Regions from separate parts of the Vibrio sp. PSi01 genome, predicted to be linked through region 2. Evidence: predicted binding sites of a transcription regulator. Region 2 holds the regulator's gene; each other region holds the start of a gene.
What was found. The regulator PurR, encoded in region 2, represses purine synthesis genes. The targets are predictions, from matches to a motif close to TNANGNAAACGTTTNCNTNA.

Region 1 (4,582 bases), on a different contig from region 2:
TGGTTTCAACCGCTTGGTGCTAGGCGCGGGTCTTTCTGGTCGTGAAATTTCAATTTTACGTGCTTATGCACGCTACATGCGCCAAGTTGGCTTCCCATTCAGTCAACAATATATTGAAGACACACTGTCTCATTACCCAGATTTAGCAAAAGGTCTAGTCAGCTTATTTGGCAAGCGTTTTGATCCTAAACTCAAGGGTAGCGCGAAGGGCCAACAAGATCTTATCAAGAAGATCACTGAGCAGTTGGATCACGTAGAAAGCTTGGATGATGATCGTATCATTCGTCGCTACATGGAAATGATCACTGCCACGCTGCGTACTAACTACTACCAAGTAGATGAAAATAAGCAATCTAAGCCTTGGTTGGCTCTGAAAATGAGACCAAGTGAGATTCCAGATATCCCGGCACCGGTTCCTGTATTTGAGATTTTCGTTTACGCACCGGACATTGAAGGTGTGCATCTACGTGGCGGCAAAGTTGCGCGTGGTGGTTTACGTTGGTCAGACCGTCAAGAGGATTTCCGTACGGAGATTCTAGGCCTAGTTAAAGCACAGCAAGTTAAGAATACGGTGATTGTGCCCGTTGGTGCAAAAGGTGGTTTCGTTTGTAAGCGTCAGCATATGATGTCTGGCCGTGATGAAATCTTCGCTGAAGGTCAACGTTGTTATAAGCGCTTCATCCGTGCATTACTCGACGTATCAGACAACATCATCGAGGGTGAGGTTATCCCACCTAAGAGCGTCGTTCGTCATGATGAAGACGATCCATATTTAGTTGTTGCTGCGGATAAAGGTACCGCGACATTCTCAGATCTGGCTAACTCAGTTGCTGCAGAGTACAACTTCTGGCTAGGAGACGCGTTTGCATCGGGTGGTTCTAATGGTTATGACCATAAAGCCATGGGGATTACAGCAAAAGGTGGTTGGGAATCGGTTAAGCGTCACTTCCGTGAGATGGGTATTAACTGTCAAACCACAGACTTCACTGCGATAGGTGTTGGTGATATGGCTGGTGACGTGTTTGGTAACGGCATGCTGTTATCTAAGCACATCCGTTTACAAGCTGCGTTTAACCACATGCACATCTTCATTGATCCTAACCCAGAATCAGCGTCAAGCTGGGTAGAGCGTGATCGTCTATTTAATCTACCTCGCTCAAGCTGGGAAGATTATAATAAAGACCTGATTTCTCAAGGTGGTGGCATCTTCTCTCGCCGAGCGAAGTCTATCTCTCTGACACCTGAAATACAGAAAATGCTGGGCACGAAGAAAGCATCAATGGCACCAAATGACTTGATCAAAGCGATCCTGTCTATGAACGTTGATCTACTTTGGAACGGTGGTATTGGTACTTATGTTAAGTCTTCAAGCGAGACTCATACTGATGTAGGTGACCGTGCAAATGACGTTCTACGTATCGATGGTCGCGACCTAAAGGCCAAGGTTGTTGGCGAAGGTGGGAACTTGGGTATGACTCAATTGGGTCGTATTGAATACGCTCTAACGGGCGGTCGAGTTAATACTGACTTCGTTGATAACGTTGGTGGTGTAGACTGCTCGGATAACGAAGTTAACATTAAGATCTTCTTGAATGGTTTGGTGTCTAATGGTGATCTAACCGTCAAACAACGTAACCAAGTTCTTGAGTCTATGGAAGACGAAGTAGGCGAAATCGTACTAGACGACGCATACTGCCAAGCCGAATCTATTTCGGTTACTGAGCACCAAGGTGTTGGCTTAGTCAAAGAGCAAATCCGCTTTATTCACACAATGGAAAAAGCAGGGTACTTGGATCGTGGTTTGGAATATATCCCAGATGACGAAACATTGCTTGAGCGCGAAAAGCAGGGTCAAGGCCTAACAAGACCAGAGCTTTCTGTACTTGTTGCTTACGGTAAAATGGTACTTAAAGAAGATCTTGTGAGTGATGATATTGCGAATGATGAGTTCCATGCTCGACAGTTGATGCAATACTTTCCAACTGCGTTACGTCGTAACTACTCTCAGCATATGGATAACCATCCATTGCGTGCAGAAATCATTGCGACTGCACTCGCTAACCAAATGGTTAACGAAATGGGATGCAATTTTGTGACTCGCTTGCAAGAAGAGACGGGCGCAAATATTGTAGATATCGCTAATGCTTACGCAGCATCTCGCGAAATCTACGGTTTAGGTCAGGTGCTTAAGAGTATTCGTGAACTCGATAACATCTCAAGCTCTGAAGCTCAATACGAGTTGCTTTACCATGTACGCCGTACTCTTCGTCGACTCGCTCGTTGGTTGCTAAGAAATCGTACAGGTAAGCAATCGGTGAATGCATTGATTGAGTTATACCAAGGTGATGTAGTTACGATAACTGAGAATCTGGATGAAAATCTTGTGGCTTCAGAAGTAGAAGAGCATCAAGCAATGGCTCAAGTGTGGATTGACCAGGGCGTGAATGCAGAACTGGCTAATTCAGTCGCACGTTTGTCTAGCTTATACTCAGCGCTGGATATATCCACAGTAGCTCGTGAAACCGGTAAAACAGTACAACAAGCGTCTAAGCTTTACTTCAACCTTGGCGACCGTTTGTCATTGCACTGGTTCTTGAAGCAAATCAATGGCCAAGCTGTAGACAACAACTGGCAAGCACTGGCGCGTGCAGCATTCAGAGAAGATCTGGATTGGCAACAACGTCAGTTAACTGGCCAAGTACTCAACTGTGGTTGTGCTTCGGACATCGATGTGATTAAAGCGCTTGATGATTGGATGGAAAATAACTCTGTTTCTCTACATCGCTGGGAAAGTATCTTGAACGAATTCAAAGTAGGTTCGGTTCACGAGTTTGCTAAGTTCTCAGTGGCATTGCGTGAATTGATGCTGTTAAATCTTAATTGCATGTCTAAAGATTAGCGATTAGATAAAGACGATAATACAAAGGCAGGCCATAAGGCCTGCCTTTTTTGTTTGGAAAAGTCGAACTACTCATTTGATTGAGTGATTATGCTTAGGTTAAAGGGAACAAAGTGAAGTAGTAGGGTGAATGATACTCAAACTCAGCGAGTGTTTATAGAAACGGTATCGTTTGCTTAATAAAGAACCTCATTCGCTAACAAACTCGATTATCTTACCCCTACAGACAGTAATAGATTGAATAGTTGAGTAAATAAGTAAATAATATCGCCCCGTTTACACGGGGCTTTTTTCTATCGGAGGCACAATGCTTTACCGTCTAGCCAGAACTGGCTTTTTCCAACTTGATGCCGAAAAGGCACATGATCTTGCAATTCAAAATTTCAAACGCTTCACAGGCACACCTATTGATCTTTTGTATCGCCAACAGTTACCTCACCGACCTGTAGAATGCATGGGTCTTACTTTTAAAAACCCAGTTGGCCTTGCTGCTGGCCTAGATAAAAACGGCGAATGTATTGATGCATTTGGCGCAATGGGTTTTGGTTTCGTTGAAGTCGGGACTGTTACTCCTCGTCCACAAGCGGGTAACGACAAACCTCGTTTATTCCGTCTTGTTGAGGCTGAAGGTATCATCAACCGCATGGGCTTCAATAACCTAGGCGTCGACAATCTGATTGATAACGTTAAGAAGTCAAACTACGACGGCATCTTAGGTATCAATATCGGCAAGAACAAAGACACACCAATTGAAAAGGGCGCAGAAGATTACCTGATTTGTATGGAGAAGGTATATCAATACGCGGGTTACATTGCTGTGAATATCTCTTCACCAAATACTCCTGGACTTCGTTCTCTGCAATACGGTGAAGCTCTAGACGATCTGTTGTCTGAACTTAAAGCGAAACAATCTGAACTGGAGGAGAAGCATGGCAAGTATGTTCCTCTTGCTCTTAAGATTGCTCCGGATCTAAGCGACGACGAGATTAAACAAATTTGTGAATCATTGGTCAAAAATGAGATTGATGGTGTGATCGCAACCAACACGACGTTGGATCGTTCAATTGTTGAAGGCATGAAGCATTGCGATGAAGCGGGTGGCCTTAGTGGGCGTCCAGTTCAATCTCGTAGTACAGAAGTGGTTCGTAAACTTCACGAAGAACTTGGTGACAAACTGCCGATCATTGGGGTAGGTGGCATTGACTCTTATGTCGCAGCAAAAGAGAAAATGATGGCAGGTGCTAAACTTGTCCAAGTTTATTCTGGCTTTATCTATAAAGGCCCAGGTCTTGTAGGCGATATTGTCAAAAATCTATAGTTCGTAAAATCGATCGTAGTCAAAGGCTATAATCCGGTATCGTCTTACTAAAAGAGACACTGTAACTCAATGAGTTGTAGAGAAAAGCGATAAGAAAGAGGAATTCATTTCCTCTTTTTTTTTGCCTATTGCTCAGTAAAATTACTGTAATTGAAGGTAATTTTGCGTTTTACCTAATGGAATGGTTCAACAGTGTGAGACGAAATGATGCTTAAACCTAGCGATACATGGAATTGGTATTACGATGAGCAGCAATGTTCATTAATGCTAAGCCTCGGAGAGGATATGATTTTCAAAACGAATCTGGTCCGCAATAAGCTGGTGGACTGCGCGTTTAGAGATAATGAATTCACCGTTGATGACGC
Region 2 (4,582 bases):
TTGCACAAGAAGGCATTGTAGAGCCTTGGGATAAGTACATGCCTAAAGCGCTATACCTTGAGCAGACCGAACGTTATTGGCACGAAACCATGGGGTTAGTTTGGCAAAGCCTGCGCGATTGGCTAGACACGAGTAATGATAATGTTGAAGAGCCTATCGTTGTCCCTGAGCCTTCTATTTTAGAAGAAGATAATGGCGTCGTTTCTGCGGCCTAGTCTCAAATCGATATCTATTAATTTTCGGATGGTTAGCAATAACCAATAGTATGGCAAGAAATAAAAAGCCGAACCATCAATGATGTCTCGGCTTTTTTACGCTAGTTGTCTTTTTTTACTGATTAAAACGCCCGAAGGGTTTAGTCACCAGCGAACATGTAACCTTCACCGTGAACCGTCACAAAAATCTGTGGGTTCTTGGGATCAAACTCCATTTTTGCGCGCATACGACGAATTAACACATCGATAGTGCGATCATTAGGCGCATCCACTCGGTGGCTAATCATGTTCAAAATACGTTCGCGACTTAATACTTGGTTAGGGTAAGAAGAGAGTGCGACTAGCAACTCATACTCAGCCTTAGTCAGTTTAACCGGCTCACCATTTTTGCTTAGCGCTCGGCGAGGAATATCAAACGTCCACTCACCAAAACGAACAACAGACTCATCTTCTGCTTGTTCCACCACTCCCGTCGCTGTTCTACGAGCAGCAGCAATACGCCAAAGTAAGTTTTTAACTCGAACCAATAATTCGCGAAGTTCGAAGGGTTTAGTAACATAATCGTCTGCGCCCATTTCAAGGCCTACGATTTTGTCGATGCTATCCGTGCGTCCAGTAACTAAAATAATTCCAATGTCTGATTGACTGCGTAATTCGCGAGTTAGCATCAATCCATCTTCGCCTGGTAAGTTGATGTCCAGCATAATGAGATCAACGTTGTTTTCTTCCAACACGTTTCTCATCTGAGCGCCGCTCTCAGCTTCACTCACTGTGTAACCTTCGTTCTGGAAATATCCAACCAGTTTACTGCGGGTTACCACATCATCTTCTACGACCAATACGTGATAGCTCATCTACACCACTTTTCTTATTTAATAGTTTCAATGACTATTCTATTCATGACTAGTAACAATTCTAGTGGTACTGAAGATAAAAGCCAGAAACATGGATTTTTTTTGATACAAGACAATCTTAAACCTTGCTATTTATCGTCCATCGCAATTCAATATAGGCATTACTACGAACGAGTCACTTTGCGCTTAGCAAATAACCTTGTTATTCAGCCTTGGTGTGCTTGTACCCAAATGACTTAACGGCGCTGGGTATATAAACATCACAAGACTAAATCAGGATCTATGAAATGAAAGATACGAAAGCATTCAACGAGCAAAGAGCAGAAATTTACTGGTGGTTATCAAGCTTATTCGCCAAAGAGCTCACTCAAGAAGAACTCGATCACTACCACTCTGTTGAAATTCGTTCTTTCCTTTCTGGTTTAGGTTCGAATGAAGCTCTAAAGCCTTCGATTGATAAGCTTGTAGACGCATTGAACCGTCTACAAACACGTGAAGATGCCCAACTGGAACTGTCTGCTGACTTCTGCGACCTTTTCTTGAAGACAGACAAACATGGTGCTTTACCTTACGCTTCAATGTACATCGGCGAAACAGGTCTATTAAACGATAAGCCAGCTAAAGACATGGAAGACATCATGGCTAAGCACAACTTAATCGTGAACCAAGACTTAAAAGAACCTGCAGATCACATTGCTATCGAACTCGACTTCCTTGGCAATCTAATCATCCGTTCAAATGAAACTGAGCTTGAAGAAGAATTAGAGAAATCGTTCGTCATTCAACAGCAGTTTATCGATCAGCAACTACTTACTTGGTTGCCAAAGTTTAATGTGAAATGTCATGACGTTGACCAGTTTGGTTTCTACGCTTCGGTCTCGTCTTTGCTACTCGCATTTTGCAATTTAGACACTCAATATTTAGCTGGTGAATAAGTTCGCCCAACGACTAGGTAAATAAATTCAGTAGAATGTGACAATTCACCCGGATTTCTGGGTGAATTATATTGCGAGTAATTTCTAGTCAGTCTAAAATTGTGACCGCAAACGATAAAATATGAAACATTCACGAAATGCTAAGCTTATTTAAGTTCAAAGCATTTCGGTGTTAAGACAAGCCGCTCAATAGCGGTTTTTTGTTTTTTAGCACTTTAGTACCCAAAGAGCCCTACAAATTTAAGCTCTTAGTTAAGTAGCTTAACGGCTACTTTATTCCGTACTTTGGGAAAGTAGCTTCTAATAGGATAAAACCATGGCCACTATAAAAGATGTCGCTCGCTTAGCAGGCGTATCAACAACAACCGTTTCTCACGTAATCAACAAAACACGTTTTGTCGCAGAAGCGACTCAAGAAAAAGTAAACAAAGCCGTAGACGAACTAAACTATGCACCGAGTGCTGTTGCTCGTAGTTTGAAATGTAATACAACACGCACTATCGGCATGCTAGTAACTCAGTCAACCAACCTATTCTTCTCTGAGGTTATCGATGGCGTAGAGAGCTACTGCTACCGTCAAGGCTACACTTTGATTTTGTGTAACACAGGCGGTATTTATGAGAAGCAACGTGATTACATTCGAATGCTTGCAGAGAAGCGTGTAGATGGCATCTTGGTTATGTGTTCAGACCTAACTGAAGAACTAAGAGAAATGTTAGACCGTCACGCTGACATTCCTAAAGTAGTGATGGACTGGGGTCCTGAGAGCTCTCAAGCCGACAAGATCATTGATAACTCTGAAGAAGGTGGCTACCTAGCGACCAAGTACCTTATTGAACGCGGTCACTCTAAGATTGCTTGTTTAAGTGGCCACTTAGATAAAGCAGCCTGTGTTGAACGTATCGCAGGATACAAACGTGCATTTGACGAAGCTAATATTGCCACTGACGAACGCTTGATCATTGAAGGTAACTTTGAATGTGATACTGCTGTTATAGCAGCAGATAAGATTGTTGAGATGAAAGATCGCCCAACGGCAGTGTTCTGTTTCAACGACACCATGGCACTAGGTTTGATGAGTCGATTACAAGAAAAAGGAATTCGCATTCCTGAAGATATATCAGTTATTGGTTACGATAACATCGAACTCGCTGAATATTTCTCCCCACCATTGACCACGGTTCACCAACCGAAGCGTCGTGTTGGTAAAAATGCATTCGAAATTTTGTTAGAACGCATCAAAGATAAAGATCATGAAAAACGCGTTTTCGAAATGCACCCTGAAATTGTTGAACGAAGTACAGTTAAAACGTTAAATTAATTGATAAATTCAGTTTATTCTAATCAAGCGCACCTTTAGGTGCGCTTTTTTTATCAACAACATTAATGAACCTGGTATCATAACAGCAAGATCATTAATTGAAGCAATATCACATTTTGAAATAACAAGTGTGAGCTTCATTCAACAAAAACTTTATTCTATTTAATCAGTCACGCACAGGGCAAACCACTCGAAAGAGTGAGACGCAAAGCTTCCGGCCTAAACCACTCGTTGGTATGGTAGCGGGGTTACCGATGGCAAAATGCAGTGGTTACTAATAATTTAGTAATTTACGGCTTATTGACAATTTAGTTGCAACATTTTGCTAATCTCTCGGACCTGCTTATTTGGTGGCGTAGTTCAAATACACCGAGATAAATAACATGGATAAACCGATACTAAAGGACTCAATGAAGTTATTTGAGTCCCTAGGAAAAATAAAATCACGTTCAATGTTTGGTGGCTTCGGTCTTTTTGCCGATGACACGATGTTTGCTCTGGTTGTAAATGACCAGTTGCATATACGAGCGGACAAATGCACAACAAAACAATTTGAACAACAAGGGTTTCAACCTTACGTTTACAAAAAACGTGGCTTCCCTGTTGTTACTAAATATTTCGCTTTGCCTGAAGGCCTGTGGCAGGATCAAGAAAAAATCTTGCAGCTTGCGACTACGTCTTTGGGTTTTGCTAAAGATGAAAAAGCTGAACAGTCTTCTGCTAAACCAACTCGATTAAAAGACCTTCCTAACCTTCGACTTGCTACCGAGCGCATGTTGAAAAAGGCTGGGATAGATTCCGTAGAACGTTTATATGAATCTGGCTCTGTAAACGCGTTTAACGCCATCAAGGAATCTCACGCGTCCTCTGTCAGTATCGAGTTACTTTGGGCGCTAGAAGGTGCGATTAATGGTACACATTGGTCTGTTATACCGCAGCAGCGTCGCGAAGAGCTTATCAGTCGCGTAAATTAACATTATCAGTTAAAACTACACATAACTAAGCCGCATTTATGCGGCTTTTTTTTATATCTGTTGAAAGTTAATCTAAGCTTTACCTGTCTATCTATACTATCGGTATGCATTGAAAATTTAGAGGAAGTATCAATGAGTAAGAAAATGATATTGGGTATTGTGTTGGTAATAACGATTGTCTTACTAGGCGTCAACTTTGGCCAATACCTCACACTTGAGAATGCCAAGGCTCAGCAAGCCGTTTTGAATGAATACATTGACAGTAATTTTATCGCCGCGGCTG
Region 3 (4,582 bases), on a different contig from region 2:
ATTATCAACTGACTAAATTGGTGTCTGAAGAGCTGCACAAACCCCTCGCTCCAAGTGAAATTGCTCAGCTCGCTATTTCACCTCAACAAGCGAGTGAGATCTACTTAGCCTCTTTGATTGTGGCTGATGAGCAGAACTTCATGGAGAAATCTTACCTCAAAGAGCTAGCCAAGCAACTCAACCTGGCTGATGAAGTGATTTATCAGCTTGAACAACAAATCTCTGATTAAGCGGTAAATATCAGGCTAATCGATAAGTATCTGGTTAAACAACAAGCTAGCAAAGTGATATATTTAGCATCAACAAATGAGATATTGAGCAAGGACAAATTAACTCTGATCTTCATCAGTTCCACTTTGTTTTTGTCTACCTCTATGTGTATATTGAGATAAGTTATCATTTGGTTAGGTATAAAAATGAAAGTATACGATTGTTGTGATTTGGTGCGTGAACTGTACTCTCAAATTGGCAGTGGCGACCAAGGCTATATCCCTAAAGCGGTTACCTGCGCGGTAAAAACATTAAACGACCTTGCTGCGGATGAGTCTCTTCCTAAAGATGCTCGTGATCGTGCAGCATTTGCTGCGGCAAACCTGCTGATCTCAGATTTCGAGGACTAACATGAACCTCGCTAATTTTGCAAAGATGGATCCAGTGATGTTAATGAGCATCGTCAACATGAAGCTACGTGACGACTTCGGTGGTGATTTGGATCGAGTGGTTAACTTCTACGAAATCGATAAGGCAGCCTTGATCGCTAAACTTGCGTCTGCTGGTTTTGAGTATTTTCCAGAAGCAAAACAGTTTCGATAGTCATTTAAAACAAGCTTTATTTCGAAAGACCAACCTTTGTGTTGGTCTTTTTTGTTTGAGGTACGTAATAGACCAATACCAATACCAATACCAATAAACCTATTATAAATTATCTGTTTGCACCTATACTTTTATATCTTAGAGTCAGCCAACGCTCCTTGAATCAAAGTGTGTTGTTGTATAGGCTACCAAGAACAGCATATAAAACTCATCACTAAATTTGATGATATCGAAGGACTAACAATGAAAAGACTCGGACTATTAGCCGTTATTGCAGCCGCACTTACTGCCGGTTGCTCTTCAAACTCTCAACAAGACAACTTTCGTGAAGCGTCTTTTGAGCTGTGTAATACTGAAGTCGATATCTACTCTGTAAGCCATGATGAGAGAATTCGTATCGTCTGCTCAGATGGTTCTAAATTCGCTTTAAACAGCGAAGATACACTAGAAGTCATGCGTGATATCAACATCGACTACTGTGATGGCGAAGGCTTAGGTAAGTTTAATGAAAGCCGCAGCTACTACTCGTTTAGATGTAAATCAGGCACTTTACTGAGCATCAAAAAGTAAATCCGAGACCAACAAACAACAAACAACAAAGGGTTGATGTACGAACATCAGCCCTTTTTAGTACCTGCCATTGATTCCCCAGATAACTAACCTTCAAATACAAAAAAGGCCCCACAAGGGACCTTTAATACCGTCAATCTATTTTCAAAGTAGTTGTTTGAAATTCTAGAAGAGCATGCGGAGCTTACGGATGTAAATGAGCATACTCGACAACGGCTTTATTACTTTCGAATACAAAAAAGGCCCCTAACAAGGAGCCTCTAATATCAATATTTTTCAAAGTAGTTGTTTGAAATTCTAGGAGAGCACGCGGAGCTTACGGATGTAAGTGAGCATACTCGACAACGGCTTTATTACTTACGAATACAAAAAAGGCCCCTAACAAGGAGCCTCTAATATCAATATTTTTCAAAGTAGTTGTTTGAAATTCTAGGAGAGCACGCGGAGCTTACGGATGTAAGTGAGCATGCTCGACAACGAAGTTCAAATTACTACGAAGAAAAAATTAAGCGTAAACCGGTAGACGCTTACAGATCTCTAATACTTTCGCTTTAGTTGCTTCGATAACAGACTCATCGCCCATGTTATCAAGGATGTCACACATCCAGCCAGCAAGAGCTTTCGCGTCTGCTTCTGAGAAACCGCGACGAGTGATAGAAGGAGAACCGATACGGATACCAGACGTAACGAACGGGCTACGTGGATCGTTTGGTACTGAGTTCTTGTTAACTGTAATGTTAGCTGAACCTAGTGCTGCGTCTGCTTCTTTACCTGTGATGTCTTTGTCGATAAGGTCAACTAGGAACAGGTGGTTCTCTGTAGAACCTGAAACGATGTTGTAACCGCGTGCTAGGAATTCAGCAACCATTGCTTTTGCGTTAGCAACAACGCGAGCTTGGTATTCTTTGAACTCTGGCTCTAGTGCTTCTTTGAACGCTACTGCTTTACCAGCGATAACGTGCATTAAAGGACCACCTTGGCCGCCAGGGAATACTGCTGAGTTTAGCTTTTTGTAAAGATCTTCGCCTTCGTTAGAAAGGATAAGACCACCACGAGGACCAGCAAGCGTTTTGTGCGTTGTTGTTGTAACAACGTGAGCGTGTGGAACTGGGTTTGGATAAACACCGGCAGCGATTAGACCCGCAACGTGAGCCATATCTACGAAGAAGTAAGCACCTACTTTGTCAGCGATTTCACGCATGCGCGCCCAATCACAAACTTGAGAATAAGCTGAGAAACCACCGATGATCATCTTAGGTTTGTGCTCGATTGCGAGAGCTTCCATCTCTTCGTAATCGATTTGGCCAGCTTCATCAATACCGTAAGGGATGATGTTGTAAAGCTTACCAGAGAAGTTTACTGGAGAACCGTGCGTTAGGTGACCACCGTGCGCTAGGCTCATACCTAGAACGGTATCGCCAGCATTCAATAGCGCCATGTATACAGCGTTGTTAGCTTGAGAACCTGAGTGAGGTTGTACGTTCGCGTATTGAGCGCCAAAAAGTTCACATGCACGTTCGATTGCTAGAGTTTCAACTTTATCTACGAACTCACAACCGCCGTAGTAACGCTTACCAGGGTAGCCTTCAGCGTATTTGTTTGTAAGTTGAGAACCTTGAGCTTCCATTACACGTGGGCTTGTGTAGTTTTCTGAAGCGATAAGTTCGATGTGCTCTTCCTGACGAAGAGTTTCTTCTTGGATAGCTGCGAATAGGTCCGCATCGTAATCAGCAATGTTCATGTCACGCTTAAGCATCTGTATCTCCTGACTCAGATTGTACTGAAAGTTTCAAAAAAACCACACAACGACCGAAAGCAAACGTTTCCGTCACCGTTTTGATGTGACGCATTCTACATAATTTGATCTAGGTCATAAAGAGCTAATTGCAATTTTATCATGCAGTTTTTTCATAATCACAAATAAGATTCATCATGGTTATTAAGCTTATCCAACCAAAGATGACGCTTACTGTCAATTTTACGCTTTACACCCTGTAAAACGCAGATTACATAGGTTTACCTTAATTTTGCACCTCAAGCTACCGAAAGCTAAGGTTTTTATCTACTATGCACGCCTTTATTGGTTAGGTAATTATAAAAACGATGGAAAAACACTCACGTAAAGAAGATTGGGTAGCGATTCTTACTGGCACGTTTTTAGTGGCGTTAGGCGTATTCTTTTTACAATCAGCAAACCTGCTTACCGGTGGTACTACAGGCTTGGCTCTGCTTTTGAGTCAATTTACGCCGGTAACCTTTGGTATTTTGTACTTTATTGCTAATTGTCCATTCTACTTATTAGCATGGAAACGATTTGGCCGTCACTTTGCGATTAGCAGTGCCATCTCAGGCGCTTTAGTGTCTGTATTTGCCGATCATTTATATCTAGTGATTTCATTAGACGTACATAATGAAATTTACTGTGCCGTCGCTGGCGGCTTATTAATGGGCTTAGGCATGTTGATTTTGTTTCGTCATCGCTCAAGCTTGGGTGGCTTCAACGTATTATGTTTGTTCATCCAAGACCGCTACGGTATCTCAGTAGGCAAAACCCAAATGGCCATTGATGCCTGTATTCTGTTTGCATCCTTCTTCTTCGTATCGCCTTGGGTAATTACAGTATCTGTATTAGGCACAGCGGTATTGAACATTGTATTAGCCATGAACCATAAGCCAACTCGCTACTCAGTGAACTACGCGTCTTAACTCTTATAACTTGCTCTACGTTGCTAATACCTGATGCTTTCGATTCTAAACTATTTAGGCAGAGACACTATAATCAATACATCACTAAAACAAAAAGGCTTTGGGGAGCACTCCAAAGCCTTTGTTGAAACCTAGATCTCTAGGGGGAACGGAGAATTAGGTTAATTGAAATCGTAACGAGACTAAGCTTCGATCAAGAGGATACGCGTCTCGTAAGGTCGCAGCACTTGATGATGAGACGCAGCTAAACTCTCGCTTACTTGATAATTAGACAACAAGCTTTCAGCCTTCAGCATCTCAAAACGTTCAGGTAAAACACACTCCGCCTCTTCACCATAATAGTTATTAAGACAAACCAAAGTCTGACTATCGCTTTCACGTACATATGCAAAAATAGATGGATGCTCAGGCAATAAATCTTGATAGCTACCACCCGTAATCACTGGTACTTGTTTACGCAACTCAATCAAACTCTTGTAGAAGTAAAATACAG
Region 4 (4,582 bases), on a different contig from region 2:
CCGTTGTACGGAGAAATACACTCATTCAAACTCCAAAATACAAGGTTACAAAAACGGGTAGTCAAAGGGGGTAACCAGTAACGCATAAGAGTAAAAATAGCTTAACTAAACTCACTATATATTAAATGGGGCTAGCTAAGGCAGAAACCAACTCTAACGTTTAATATTGCTTTAAAATGTGAACATATAGACAAATAATTCAAGCATTTGTTCCTCGGTTTTAAGAATTTTGAACTCAGCCAGTGTTTAACTTTTAGTGAGACCAACGATGAACTTTAAACCAAGGTAAGGTTGCTCTTACCTCTCTATACTGTACCCTTGCATTATGACTGTTTAACATGAACGAAAGATGAATAATCCTGAATTTTGGCACAATAAATGGGCAGCCAACCAAATAGGCTTCCACCTTGAAGATGTAAACCCACTTCTGATTGAATTTTGGGAAAAGACGGAACCTAGCTACGAGAAGAGTGTGTTCGTGCCTCTATGTGGTAAGAGTGAAGATCTGATTTGGTTAGCGACGAAGCATGAAGATGTTCAAGGTGTCGAATTAAGCCAGATTGCGGTTCGCGCATTTTTTGCAGAGCATCTTTACACGCCGACTGTGACTCAAATTAGTGGTCAGCATGAGCTTTATCAATTCGATGAACTTAATATTTATACGGGTGATTATTTCTCAGCACCGATTCAGCCTGTAGACATTATCTATGATCGTGCCTCTTTGGTAGCTTTACCTGCTGACATGCGTGTGCAGTATGTAGAGTGCTTGAAGCAACGGTTAAAGCCGGGCGGCAAGATCTTACTTGTGACATTAGATTACGCTCAGAACGAGATGGCAGGACCTCCGTTTAGCGTACCTAAGTTAGAGATCGAACAGTTGTTCTCAGGTTATAAGATCACACTGTTGAATCAAGATATCGCAGACGATGAACATCCTAAGATTGCCAAGAAAGGCTTATCTCGATTTAGTGAAGAAGTGTATTTGATTGAGTCTGAATCTTAAACTCAACTAGCTCTCAAGTGAAAAAACTATTTCAATATAAAAAATGATACCAACAAAAAGACGGGCTTAGTAGCCCGTCTTTTTTATTGTTCAGATTTGAAGTTGTGATTGTTGAGAATTAAATAGCTGTCTAGTAAATCACTTTTACTTTTGAAGCACTCTCAATAGCATCTTCAATCGCTGTTTCAGTGCTCTTACGACGAGTCAACGCCACACCTAGACGACGGCGACCATCGATGTCAGGCTTACCAAACAAACGAACTTGCGTTTGTGGTGCGTCTAGCGCCTCTGTAAGACCTTCGAAACGAATGTTGTTTGAAGTGCCTTGGCCTAAGATAACGGCAGATGCACACGGACCATATTGAGTAATTGACTTAATCGGCATGCCAGTAAATGCGCGAACGTGTAGCGCGAATTCAGAGGAATCTTGAGACATTAAAGTCACTAAGCCAGTATCGTGTGGGCGAGGGGATACTTCGTTGAAGATAACATGGTCGCCTTTAACGAACAGTTCCACACCAAAGATACCGTGACCGCCCAGTGCGTTAACGACTTGCTCTGCAGTGTATTGCGCCGCTTTTAGTGCGTTGTCTGACATTAATTGCGGTTGCCATGATTCACGGTAATCACCGTCTTCTTGGCGGTGACCGATAGGCGCGCAGAAATGAACACCATCAACAGCACGAACAGTCAGCAGCGTGATTTCGTAATCAAAATCGATAAAGCCTTCAACGATCACACGACCAGCGCCAGTGCGACCACCTTCTTGTGCGTAATCCCAAGACTTTTGAATATCGTCTTGTGTTTTAATAACGCTTTGGCCTTTGCCTGATGAACTCATAACAGGCTTAACCACACAAGGCATACCTACGAATTCTACCGCTGCTGAGAAATCTTCAAATGTGTCCGCGAAGCGATATGGAGATGTGCTCAGTTTTAACTCTTCAGCCGCTAGACGACGGATACCTTCTCGGTTCATCGTCAACTTAGTCGCGTTCGCTGTGGGAACGACATTTAGGCCTTGCGCTTCCATCTCTACCAGCTTGCTGGTGGCAATAGCTTCGATTTCTGGAACCACATAATCTGGTTTTTCTAGTTCAATGACAGCTTGCAGTGCATCGCTGTCCAACATGTCTAATACATGGCTACGATGTGCAACTTGCATAGCCGGTGCATCAGCGTAACGGTCACATGCAATAACTTCCAAACCTAAACGTTGGCACTCGATAGCAACTTCTTTACCCAGTTCACCTGAACCTAATAGAAGTACACGAGTAGCATTTTCACGAGTAGCGGTACCAAACATAGAAATTCCTTCCGATCTTTTGAACGATTGATTTAAACGGGGTGATCATACTTATTTAAAGGATAAAAGCAAACGTTTGCGCGGGTTGTCGCATGAATTTGAAGTATAAAAAAAGCAGCTCTATAAAATAGGGCTGCTTATTTAAAATATTGTTAACCAGATGTACTTAGATTGCTAAGTAAGTAACTGGAATGTCAGGGTTAATCGCCTCTAACGTAGACTGAGTATCGGCTAGGTGACTGATGCTACCATCGGCAATTTCAACTAAGGCAGCGTTTTCGATCTGCTCGAAATCGAAGCCAGCCAGTTTAAGTTGAACAAGCGCGACTTGTAATGGCGGTAGGCTAGGGTTGAATGCCGCGTTTTCTGCGTATGCACCTGTAAAGATTTCACCTGTTGTCAGTTGTAGCGAGACGCCACTTAGGTTCTTTGTGTAGGGAGCATGGCTACGGTTTAATGCTGTTAGTGCGCTTACCACAACAGGGCTCGTTTCTTCTGATGTGTACTGGTGATCCAGCTTAGTCATTAGGCCAGTTGTGATGCCCAAATCAGCAGGGCCGAAAGAGTCAGGTAGGTATTCTTGCAGTGACATTTCATCACGCTGTGGTAATTGAACTTTAAGTTCTTTTGCCGTTGTCAGTTCGTTCATGAATTGGCGACAGTGACCACAAGGGCTGAAGTTGATCGTGATATCAGAAAGGCCTTCTTCACCCTTCATCCAAGCGTGGCTGATGGCTGATTGTTCAGCATGAACTGTTTGACCAAGTTGTGCACCTGCAATTTCCAAGTTTGCACCGAAGTACAGGCGACCAGATAGGCCACGCACGATGGCACCAACATAGAAGTCAGAAAGTGGCGCATAAGAGTATGCTGCTGCGATTGGCAGTAAAGCTAGGCGAGCTTCTTTATCAGAAAGGCCGCTTGCATCCAGTAAGCTTTGAAACTGCTCTTTAGAGATAGTGGCGTCAAAGTTGTCTGCTAATACGATGTCACTCAAAAGCGCTTTTATTGATGTTGGAGCACTTTCCAGCGCCAGGGTAATACGACTGTTCATGTTGAATCCTTAATTGACCTTAGGCTTTAATTTTATGCAATACTCAGGATTTTTCTGTGATAGTGATCACCATTGTGCTGTTGTTGTTACATTGGCTTGCATAATTAGAGTGAGGTCACAGATGAAATCGATTGCAAGGACAAAAACTACCCTTGATCTCTCATTTGTTGTCTGAAATCGGGGTATGTTTAGCTAAAAATTGCTGAACAAATGAGAACAAAAAGCCCAAACAGACACTGAAATGCTCAGAGTTTCGCTTGGGCTTATTGGATGTTTTTAAAGCTTAAGTCCCAATCTATGAATCTATGAATCTATTAGCTTGAGCTGTAGCCATTAACTGAAGTTGTAGATCATTAACGTTAGCTTTTAGTTACTAGCTTAAGCATAGATCCAAACCACGATAGAAAATATGGTCGGTGCAATAATCGAGGTAATGACGCCACAAAGTACTAAAGCTAGTGAACTGAATGCAGCATCTTGTGGATTCTTTTCAGCGCAAGTTGCCGTTCCCAACGCATGCGATACTGTGCCCATGGTTAAACCTCGTGCGATAGGGCTCTTGATACCGATCAAATTGTAGATAGGGTAAGCAAAGATTGCCCCGAACAAACCGACAATCAATACCAGAATTGCTGCAATTGCAGCTTCGCCGCCTAAATGGCTTGAGACCTCCATTGCGATCGGTGTGGTGACCGACTTACCCAACAAACTCGCGATCAAACTTAAATCCGCTTTAAAAGCCACGGCGATCAATGCGGTAGTGGTCATCGACATTACACTGCCTAGCGTGCAAGCAAATGTGATGATACGCCAGTTGGATCTGATTTGAGGTAACTGTTCATATAGAGGAAAAGCCAGCGCCACTACCGCAGGTTGGAGCATATAGGTAATCCAAGTATTGTCTGCGTAATAGGTTTCAAAAGGTACTTTGAAAAACAACAGAATTGGAATGATGATACCAATACTGATGAGTAGAGGATTACAAAATGGCGAATTAACTTTTTGGCTTACCCAACGAGCAAACAAGAAAACCACAATGGTCAGTAGAATCCACATGATTATTTACCTCTCGAAAGCAAGCGGTCTAAGAACCATGATAAGGAAACTAACACGATTAAGGTTCCGCCAACGGCGCTTGCCATAATTGGTAAAGCATTGGCGATAAGCATGTCAAAATGATCCATGAGCCCGACACTAATAGGGACAAACAATAAGATCA

Region 1: a site for PurR is predicted at 3,060-3,079, ahead of pyrD (quinone-dependent dihydroorotate dehydrogenase). Genes of this name have one in related genera too.
Region 3: a site for PurR is predicted at 3,195-3,214, ahead of glyA (serine hydroxymethyltransferase). Genes of this name have one in related genera too.
Region 4: a site for PurR is predicted at 2,374-2,393, ahead of purT (formate-dependent phosphoribosylglycinamide formyltransferase). Genes of this name have one in related genera too.

What each region holds. Positions count from the first base shown of each region.
Region 1 is NZ_JBHNYN010000001.1:647,920-652,501, reverse strand. Features, by position in the region: gene ACFI6G_RS03020 (NAD-glutamate dehydrogenase) at 1-2,899, shown strand, start outside; gene pyrD (quinone-dependent dihydroorotate dehydrogenase) at 3,207-4,217, shown strand; gene ACFI6G_RS03010 (cell division protein ZapC) at 4,422-4,582, shown strand, end outside.
Region 2 is NZ_JBHNYN010000003.1:361,196-365,777, forward strand. Features, by position in the region: gene elyC (envelope biogenesis factor ElyC) at 1-215, shown strand, start outside; gene torR (two-component system response regulator TorR) at 356-1,069, opposite strand; gene torD (molecular chaperone TorD) at 1,357-2,004, shown strand; gene purR (HTH-type transcriptional repressor PurR) at 2,321-3,325, shown strand; cyclic di-GMP riboswitch class I at 3,496-3,581, shown strand; gene ACFI6G_RS06950 (TfoX/Sxy family DNA transformation protein) at 3,709-4,299, shown strand; gene ACFI6G_RS06955 (TVP38/TMEM64 family protein) at 4,432-4,582, shown strand, end outside.
Region 3 is NZ_JBHNYN010000005.1:70,831-75,412, forward strand. Features, by position in the region: gene ACFI6G_RS09390 (tellurite resistance TerB family protein) at 1-230, shown strand, start outside; gene ACFI6G_RS09395 (YaeP family protein) at 417-620, shown strand; gene ACFI6G_RS09400 (DUF4250 domain-containing protein) at 622-813, shown strand; gene ACFI6G_RS09405 (hypothetical protein) at 1,057-1,383, shown strand; gene glyA (serine hydroxymethyltransferase) at 1,889-3,139, opposite strand; gene ACFI6G_RS09415 (YitT family protein) at 3,487-4,089, shown strand; gene treC (alpha,alpha-phosphotrehalase) at 4,272-4,582, opposite strand, start outside.
Region 4 is NZ_JBHNYN010000001.1:345,194-349,775, forward strand. Features, by position in the region: gene ACFI6G_RS01535 (RelA/SpoT domain-containing protein) at 1-25, opposite strand, end outside; gene ACFI6G_RS01540 (thiopurine S-methyltransferase) at 350-1,003, shown strand; gene purT (formate-dependent phosphoribosylglycinamide formyltransferase) at 1,134-2,309, opposite strand; gene cdd (cytidine deaminase) at 2,476-3,363, opposite strand; gene ACFI6G_RS01555 (LrgB family protein) at 3,742-4,419, opposite strand; gene ACFI6G_RS01560 (CidA/LrgA family protein) at 4,422-4,582, opposite strand, start outside.